One region of the Mariniluteicoccus endophyticus genome, then DNA from elsewhere that is predicted to be linked to it. Evidence: predicted binding sites of a transcription regulator. Region 1 holds the regulator's gene; the other holds the start of a gene.
The links. Region 1 encodes LexA, which represses DNA repair genes until DNA is damaged. Its sites were predicted from a motif close to TCGAACANNTGTTCGA; they were not measured.
Positions count from the first base shown of each region.

Region 2: a site for LexA is predicted at 1,811-1,826, ahead of ACYVGD_RS07560 (DUF6504 family protein). Genes of this name have one in related genera too.

Region 1 is NZ_BAAGXC010000032.1:84,904-89,317, forward strand. It holds gene ACYVGD_RS14960 (ATP-dependent DNA helicase) at 1-1,598, shown strand, start outside; gene lexA (transcriptional repressor LexA) at 1,605-2,402, opposite strand; gene ACYVGD_RS14970 (hypothetical protein) at 2,623-3,000, shown strand; gene nrdR (transcriptional regulator NrdR) at 3,210-3,689, shown strand; gene ACYVGD_RS14980 (vitamin B12-dependent ribonucleotide reductase) at 3,758-4,414, shown strand, end outside.
Region 2 is NZ_BAAGXC010000017.1:68,287-72,700, forward strand. It holds gene ACYVGD_RS07550 (DNA polymerase III subunit alpha) at 1-918, opposite strand, end outside; gene ACYVGD_RS07555 (SAV_6107 family HEPN domain-containing protein) at 911-1,303, opposite strand; gene ACYVGD_RS07560 (DUF6504 family protein) at 1,314-1,670, opposite strand; gene ACYVGD_RS07565 (Nramp family divalent metal transporter) at 1,972-3,201, shown strand; gene ACYVGD_RS07570 (metal-dependent transcriptional regulator) at 3,201-3,866, shown strand.

The DNA of each region.
Region 1 (4,414 bases):
AGGTTGTCGAGGCCCTGCGCGCCACCGCGCAGTCGCCCGAGTCGGTCGTGGGCGCCGAGGTGGTCGCCCTGCGCGAGTGGGCCGAAGACGAGCTGACCGAGGGCAACCTGGCCGACCGTGACGACGCCCCGACCCACGGCACGAAGGCGTGGGCGCAGGTGTCGGTGCCGGTGCGCGAGTGCCTGGGTGCCCAGCGCTGCCCGTTCGGCGAGGAGTGCTTCGTCGAGAAGAGCCGGGAGCGCGCCCGCGAGTCCGACCTCGTGGTGACCAACCATGCCCTGCTCGCCATCGACGCCATGCACGGAGGAACGGCCCTACCCGAGCACGACCACGTCATCATCGATGAGGCCCACGAGCTCGTGTCCCGGGTGACGGGCGCCGCCAGCGTCGAGATGAGCCCCCAGCAGATCGAGCGGGTCGGCCGGCGCGCCACCGCGTGGCTCGACGACGACCTGGGGCTCGAGCTGCTCGACCTCTCCGACGCCCTCAACGACGCGCTGCTGGCCGTGGCCCCGGAGCGCGTGACCGAGCCGGACTCGCCTGTGGTGCGGGCGTGCGAGCAGATCCGAGAGGTGACGCGCCGCGTCCTGTCGTCGATGAACACCAAGGACGCTGAGAACGACCAGCGCCAGGCCGCAGCTGCGGTCAAGGAGGTCTACGACGTGGCCGAGCGGGCCGCGGCCCTCGCCGACGCCGATGTCGTCTACGTCAACGACCGCGGGGAGAGGTTCGGCCGTGAGCTGCGCGTCTCACCGCTGAGCGTGGCCGGGCTCATGCGCGAGCGCGTCCTGGGGGAGGCGACCACCGTCCTCACCTCGGCGACGCTGACGATCGGCGGCGAGTTCGGCCAGGCCGCCGGCTCGGTCGGCCTGTCCAGCCGCGAACGACGCGAACACCCCGAGCCCGCCGGCGCCGAGGTCACCTGGCGTGGCGTCGACGTCGGCTCACCGTTCGACTACCGTCGTCAGGGCATCCTCTACGTGGGGCGTACGCTCCCGCCCCCGCGTCGCGACGGCATCGCCGACGAGGTCCTCACCGAGGTCGCCGAGCTCGTGTGGGCGGCGGGCGGGCGTACGCTCGGTCTCTTCGCATCCCAGCGCTCGGCCGAGCTGGCAGCGACCCACGCGCGCAAGCAGCTGCCGAAGCAGACGATCCTGTGCCAAGGTGACGCCCAGCTGTCCGAGCTGACGAGGCGCTTCATCGCCGAGCCCGACACGAGCCTGTTCGGCACGGTCTCGCTGTGGCAGGGCATCGACGTGCCGGGCGACACCTGCGAGCTGGTGATCATCGACAAGATCCCGTTCCCGCGTCCCGACGACCCGCTCATGCAGGCGCGTCAGAAGGCGGTCGCCGAGGCGGGAGGCAACGGGTTCATGGCCATCGCGGCGGGGCACGCCGCACTGCTCATGGCACAGGGAGCCGGGCGGCTGATCCGGCGCGCCAGCGACCGCGGCGTCGTCGCGGTGCTCGACCCGCGTCTGGTCACCGCACGCTACGGCTCGTTCCTGCGCGCGAGCATGCCCGACATGTGGATGACCACCGATCGCGAGGTTGCGGTCGGGGCGCTCAGGCGGCTTCAGGAGAGCCGGGCGGACTGAACGCCGTCAGAGGCGGCGCAGCACCGCCACGACCTTGCCCATGATCGACGCGTGGTTGCCGTCGATCGGGTCGTACGCCTCGTTGTGGGGGAGCAGCCAGATCTGGTTGCCCTGGCGCCGGTAGGTCTTCACGGTCGCCTCGGTGTCGAGCAGGGCGGCCACGATGTCGCCATTGACGGCCGTCTGCTGCTGGCGGACCACGACCCAGTCGCCGTCACAGATCGCGGCGTCGATCATCGAGTCGCCACGCACCTCGAGGAGGAACAGCGTGCCGTCGCCGACGATCTGACGGGGGAGCGGGAAGACGTCCTCGACCTGCTCCTCGGCCAGAATCGGGCCACCGGCGGCGATGCGGCCGACGACGGGCACCGGCACGGCGTCGGGGAAGGCGTCACGGACACCGGTTTCGTCGTAGCCGTGGTCGAGCGGATCACGGCCGGACGGGGGCATGAGCACCTCGAGGGCGCGCGGCCGGTTCGGGTCCCGGCGGAGGAAGCCCTTCTGCTCCAGCACCTTGAGCTGGTGGGAGACCGACGAGGGGGACGCGAGGCCCACGGCCTCCCCCATCTCGCGGATGCTGGGCGGGTAGCCACGCGAGTCGACCGAATGCTTGATGACCTCGAGAACGCGGCGCTGACGCGGGGTGAGTCCGTCGGCGTCGACGGGACCGTCTGGCAGCGAGGTCACCGAGGCACCCGCCTCGGCCAGCTGGGCGGCGATCGCCTCTCGAGTGGGGCGACCACGCTTGCGCGGCGGTTTCTGCGGCGCGGGGGACTCGGGGTCGGGGGTCTCGCGTTCGGCCATGTCTCGAGGCTAGGGCAATCGAATGCGTGAATCAAACATCTGTTCGACGTGTCGCCGTGCCCGCGTCGTCCAAAAATTGTCAGACCCCCCTGATGGACTCGGGACTTGCGGGTAACGGTTCGAACACGTGTACGAGGTTCGCACTTGTGTTCGAATGCGAGACCGTCTAAAAATAAGATCCGTCGAACACTCGTTCGAACACTTCCCGAGGAGATTTACCATGACTGCACTCGCTTCCCGTCACGCCGCCCCTATCGGCGCGCGTAGCACCGAGCGCTGCCAGGCCCCGGCGGGCCGCGCCGACCGCTCGGTGCGCCCCGAGGTGGCCCGACCCCAGGTCGTGGCGTCCAGCTCCCGTGCGGCGGTCGCCGCTCGCTCCTGCAGCGGTGTCGCGCCGGTGCCCGCCGCCGGCGTGCGGCCGCGGGTGGGCGTGGGGGAGGCGCCCGTTGTGGTGACCCGCCTGACCGATCGCGGGCTCGCCCTGGTGTTGGCGCTGGTTGCCCTCTTCGTTGTAGCCGGGGTGGCCTGCGTGGGGCTCACCGCTGCCCGTGTGATGTCCGACGCCGGGCCGATGGCCGCCGCTGCAGCCTCTCGATGAGGAATTCGACACGAGCCGCCCCGCGTCTTGCGATTGTGGTCCGATCGGCCTAGGGTACCTACATCTAGTAGTTACACGACTGTCGTTTGTCCACAGTTAGTGGTCGATATCCACAGTTGTCCGCATGGTCGCGCACAGGTTTATCCCCAGCGGGACCCCACCTCAGGGGTGGGTGACCTTGTCGTGACCCGTCACGAGAGGAGGGTGTCATGCACTGTCCGTTCTGTCGCCACGACGACTCGCGCGTGCTCGACTCCCGCACGACCGATGACGGGTGCAGCGTCCGACGGCGGCGTCAGTGCCCCTCGTGCGAACGGAGGTTCACGACCATCGAGCAGATGCAGGTCGTGATCGCCAAGCGCTCAGGGGTCCTCGAGCCCTTCAACCGCGAGAAGGTGATCCAAGGCGTGCGCAAGGCCTGCAAGGGCCGGCCCGTCACCGAGGAGCAGCTGGCGCGGCTGGGGCAGCGTGTCGAGGAGACGTTGCGGTCGTCCGGCCAGTCCGAGATTCCCGCCGACGAGGTGGGGGTCGCGATCCTCGGCCCGCTCCGCGAGCTCGATCAGGTCGCCTACCTCCGGTTCGCCAGCGTTTACCGCCAGTTCGAGTCGGTCGACGACTTCGAGGTTGAGATCAGGGCGCTGCGCGAGCAGCAACCCGGCCAGTTCCCTCTCGAGCCGGCCACCGTCTGAGCGGCTGCGCCGCCACCACCACACACTTCGAACCCCACTGCAGATCCGCATCCAGGAGGAGCATCACGATGACCGAAACCACGCGCGCGACGACGGGCCGCCGGTCCAGCGCCAAGTCGTCGGGCAAGGGCCTGACCATCGAGCGTGTCCACACCACCGAGGGTGTGCATCCCTACGACGAGGTGACCTGGGAGCGTCGGGATGTCGTTCAGACCAACTGGAAGACCGGCGAGAACGTCTTCGAGCAGCGCGGTGTCGAGTTCCCCGACTTCTGGTCGATGAACGCCACGACGATCGTGACCTCGAAGTACTTCCGCGGCGCGGTGGGCTCCGACCAGCGCGAGACCGGCCTCAAACAGCTCATCGACCGTGTCGTGAAGCAATACGTCCGCGCCGGTCAGGAGCACGGCTACTTCGCTACGCCGAAGGACGCCGAGGTCTTCGAGCACGAGCTGACCTGGATGCTGCTCCACCAGGTGTTCTCCTTCAACTCCCCGGTGTGGTTCAACGTGGGCACGCCCTCGCCCCAGCAGGTCTCGGCGTGCTTCATCCTCTCGGTCGACGACTCCATGGAGTCGATCCTGAACTGGTACAAGGAGGAGGGCTTCATCTTCAAGGGCGGCTCCGGTGCCGGTCTGAACCTCTCGCGCATCCGTTCCTCCAAAGAGTTGCTGAGCTCCGGCGGCACCGCCTCGGGCCCCGTGTCCTTCATGCGCGGTGCCGAC
Region 2 (4,414 bases), on a different contig from region 1:
GCGCGGGTCGAGCCTGCAGCGCATCGCCAGCCGACGGGTGTCGGCGACGAGCCGCTCGGTCCCCCGCTCGTCGCGCCCGCCGCGGCGCGCGACCATCGCGGCGACCTCGAGCATCTGCTTGCCGGGCTTGAGCCATGCCTCGGCGTTGCGCCGGTCGACGTTGCGGGTGTCGAGCGGGACGAGCCGACGCGACGCGTCGAGCACGTCGATCGTCGGGGCCAGCCGCGGCTCGGCCATCCGCACCGCGTTCGTGAGCACCACGGGAACCCGGTGGGCGTCGGCGAGCGACAGCAGCCGGCCGGCCTGGTCGAGCGATCCCACCCCCGAGCCGGGAACCTGGTGGTCGGTCACGGCCACCACGAGGTCGGGCACCGCCGAGCGCCAGCGCAGCAGCACCTCCTCAGCCAGGTCACGCCGGCCGTTCGCCGCGTGGACGCCGAGCTCGGAGTCGGCCCCAAGCACCACCACGAGGTCGCCGGCGGCCGCGGCCTCGACGACCTGGGCCTCCGTCGCCACCGGATCACCACGCTCACCGCTGAGATGGACCGCCGACGTCAGCCGGCACAGCGCCGCCCAGCCCGCGCGCGACGTCGCGTACGCCACCACACGCGGGAGGTTGTGGTCTCGGACGGCGCCACCCTTGGCGGGGGCGGACGCTCGCTCTGCCCTCCCCCTCCAGCTCTCGGAGCGAGACGAGGAGGGCAGCACCGCCAGATCGACCCCCAACACCGGTGCGATGCCGGCCTTCGCACAGGCCTTGGCGAACCGGACCGCACCGTAGAGGCCGTCACGGTCAGTCAGGGCGAGGGTGTCCATGTCGGCGTCGGCCGCCGCGGCGACCAGGTCGGCCGGGTGGGAGGCTCCGTGACGCAACGAGTAGCACGAGGCCACCCGCAGGTGGACGAACGGGTCAACCATGGGCGCGGCTCCCCCGGGCGTGGCGCGTGCACCAGTCCTCGACGACGGCGCAGAAGCGCTCGGCGTCGCGCAGCATGTCGTCGGCCTCGCGCTGGCTGACCAGCGTGCGTACGCCGGCCTCGACGGCCTCCCGGCGGGCGCCCGTGGCCAGGAAGAAGCCGGCCCACTCGGCGAGCTCGGGGGCGACCCGGGCGACGAGCTGCCACGCGCTGTGGCGGCCCGTGGACCGTGGCGACCGTACGGCCAGCACCGCGCTCGTCGCGCGCAGCGCGGCCCGGTGTGCCAGCAGATAACGCTCGGCGGGGTGGTCGGCGAGCTCGGCGGCGACCAGGTCGCCGCGGACGAACCCCGTGGTCGAGATCTCGGGCGGGAAGTCCTCACGCATCGTCGTCACCTCAGTCGAGGACCCCGGCGAGCCGCCACTCGCCGGAGGACAGCCGATGGGTCAGGACGAACACGCCGGAGCGCTCCCCCAGCTCGGGGTCGACGCCGCGCGGCACGTCGACGTGGCGCCCGGCGGCGACGCGCCAGGTCTCGCGCTCGTCGAGGAGGTCGGCCTCGGGATCGGGGTCGACGCCGCCGCTGCGGACGGCCGTGGCCGCCGGGGAGTCCCACCAGGCACCGGTGGTCACCACGCGGGACTCGATCTCGAAGACGGTCCACACACGGTGGCGCCAGCGGAACGCGGCGGGGCCCTCGACGGCCCCGACCAGCCCCGGGCGGACTTCGATGGGTTCTTCGTAGACGCGCATGGACACTCCCCGTGGTCACCTCGGACACCGACATGAAGCACTCGACCCGGGAGAGCCCGGCGGGAGGGGTCGAGGTCTCCCGCCGGGCTGGCCCTGCTGTCCGCCCACCCGTGCATGATCGGCTCTTCCCCAAGCGCCGATCGAACAGGTGTTCGAACAGGAAGAACTATAGGCGACACCTCCGACGATTCGTCAAGACGAGGCAAGATCCCCACACCGCGCGCGCACAACTGGCCTCCGCGCCGCGCCTCGACTAGGGTCGGGTCAAGAGTTGACATCGCTTAACTTTCCGGAGGACCCCTTGGCCGTCGCCCAGGAGCTCGTCGATCGCGTACGCCTACCCCTGCTGCTGGGGCCGGCCTTCGTCGCCGCCGTCGCGTACGTCGACCCGGGCAACGTCGCCGCGAACCTCACCGCCGGGGCGCAGCACGGGCACCTGCTGGTGTGGGTCCTGGTCGTCGCCAATGCGATGGCCGTGCTGATCCAGTACCTGTCGGCGAAGCTCGGGTTGGTCACCGGACGCAGCCTCCCCGAGCTCGTCGGTGAGCGCTGGCCGCTGGCCGCGCGGCTCGCCTACTGGGGCCAGGCCGAGCTCGTCGCGATCGCGACCGACATCGCCGAGGTGATCGGCGGAGCGGTCGGCCTCCACCTGCTCGTCGGTCTCCCGCTGTGGCTCGGCGGCCTGGTGATGGGCGTGGTGTCGATGGCGCTGCTGATGCTGCAGACCCACGGCCAGCGCCGGTTCGAGGTCGCGATCGGTGGCCTGCTGGGAGTCATCGTCGTCGGCTTCCTCACCGGCCTGTTCGTGACGCCGGTCGACTGGGCCGGCGTGGCGGGCGGCCTGATCCCCCGGTTCGACGGCACGGGAACGGTGCTGCTGGCCGCGTCGATGCTGGGGGCGACCGTGATGCCCCACGCGATCTACCTGCACTCGTCGCTGGTGCGCGACCGCCACCACTCGTCGGCGCACGACCCGCGTCTCCCCCGCCTGCTGCGGGCCACCCGGTGGGACGTCCTGCTGTCGCTGGCGATCGCGGGCACGGTCAACATCGGCATGATCGTCCTCGCGGCCACGGCGCTGCAGGGCGCCTCCGGAACCGACACCCTCGAGGGGGCGCACGTCGCGCTGTCTGCCGCACTGGGGCCCGTGGTCGCCGCGGTGTTCGCCGTGGGCCTGGTCACCTCGGGGCTCGCATCCACCTCGGTCGGCGCCTACGCCGGCTCCGAGCTGATGGCGGGCCTGCTGCGCGTACGCCTCCCCCTGTGGGTGCGGCGGGCGGTCTCGCTCGTGCCGGCACTGGTCGTGCTCGCCGCGGGCATCGAGCCGACGTGGGCGCTGATCCTGTCGCAGGTGGTGCTGAGCATCGGCATCCCGTTCGCGGTGGTGCCGCTGCTGCTGCTCACCGGCGACCGCGGGCTGATGGGTACGCATGTGAACATCCGCCCGGTCGCTGTCGTCGCCTGGGTCGTCGTGACGCTGGTGATCGCGCTCAACGCCGTCCTCGTCGTGCTGACGCTCGGGGGTGCCTGATGGTCGAACCCGTCGACACCCCGGGCGCCACCGCGCTGGAGCTGCTGGCCACGATCTGGAAGGCCACCGAGTGGGGCGGCCCGCCCATCACCACCAAGGGACTGGCCGAACGCACCGGCACGACCCAGGCCAACGTGTCGGCTGCACTGCGTCGGCTCGCCGACCAGGGCTACGTGACCCGCGAAGCCTATCGACCGGTGGCCCTGACCGCCGCGGGTACGCGGCTCGCCGTCCGGCAGGTGCGGCGTCACCGCGTCCTGGAGACGTGGCTGGTCGACGAGCTGGGGTACGGCTGGGGCGAGGTCCACGCCGAGGCGGAACGCCTCGACCACGCCGTGTCCGACCTGCTGGTCGACCGCCTCGCCGCACGGCTGGGCGACCCCGCCACCGACCCGCACGGCGACCCCATCCCCACCACGGACGGGGCGGTGACCCGCCCGGCCGCCGCCACCACGCTGGCGGCTGCGCCACCCGGCCCGTGGGAGGTGCGTCGCGTCGACGACGCGTGCCCGCACGCGTTGCAGATGCTGCTCGCGCACGACCTGGGGCCCGGCACCCGGGTCGAGGTGCTGGCCACCCGCAGGGGGCGCGTACGCCTGCTCGTCGGGGGCCGCCACATCACCGCCGGCCACGAGGCCGACCACGTCTGGGGCGTGGCGCCCTGACGCCCGAAGCAGGAAATCTGCACCATCCACACCGACCAGCTGCTGGTCGCCCGCAACGCCCTCACCGACGACCTCGTCTGATATGCCCCACGCAGGAACGATGGCCTGCTCCATACCGCGTGGTCGCGTCCCGGCGGCCAGGTCGCTGTGGCGACGCTGTCGGGCGAGATCGTGCTCGTCGACGGGCGCACCGGCACCCGCCTGTGACAGGCCGATGTCAGCTGGTGGGGGCACGCGTGATGCAGACCGTCGAGACGATCGGCCCGCAGACCGTGGGCGTTGCCCTGCGCCGCCTGGCAGTGGTCACGCTGGTGGCCGCGGCGCTGCCGGCCGGCGTACGCGTCCCGCGGTCGCCCCGCAGCGGTGACGCTCCTCGTCTCGCTGTCGCTCGCTCGGAGAGCAGAGAGGCAGGAGACTGGCGCTCGCACGAAGACCAAGGGGCGCACCCGCGCGGAGACCAAAGCGCGCGCTCGGAGACGGGGCGGTGGAAGCGGCGAAACAGAAAGGAACGCCGGGCCCCCGAAGGGGCCCGGCGTTCCCACCAAGGG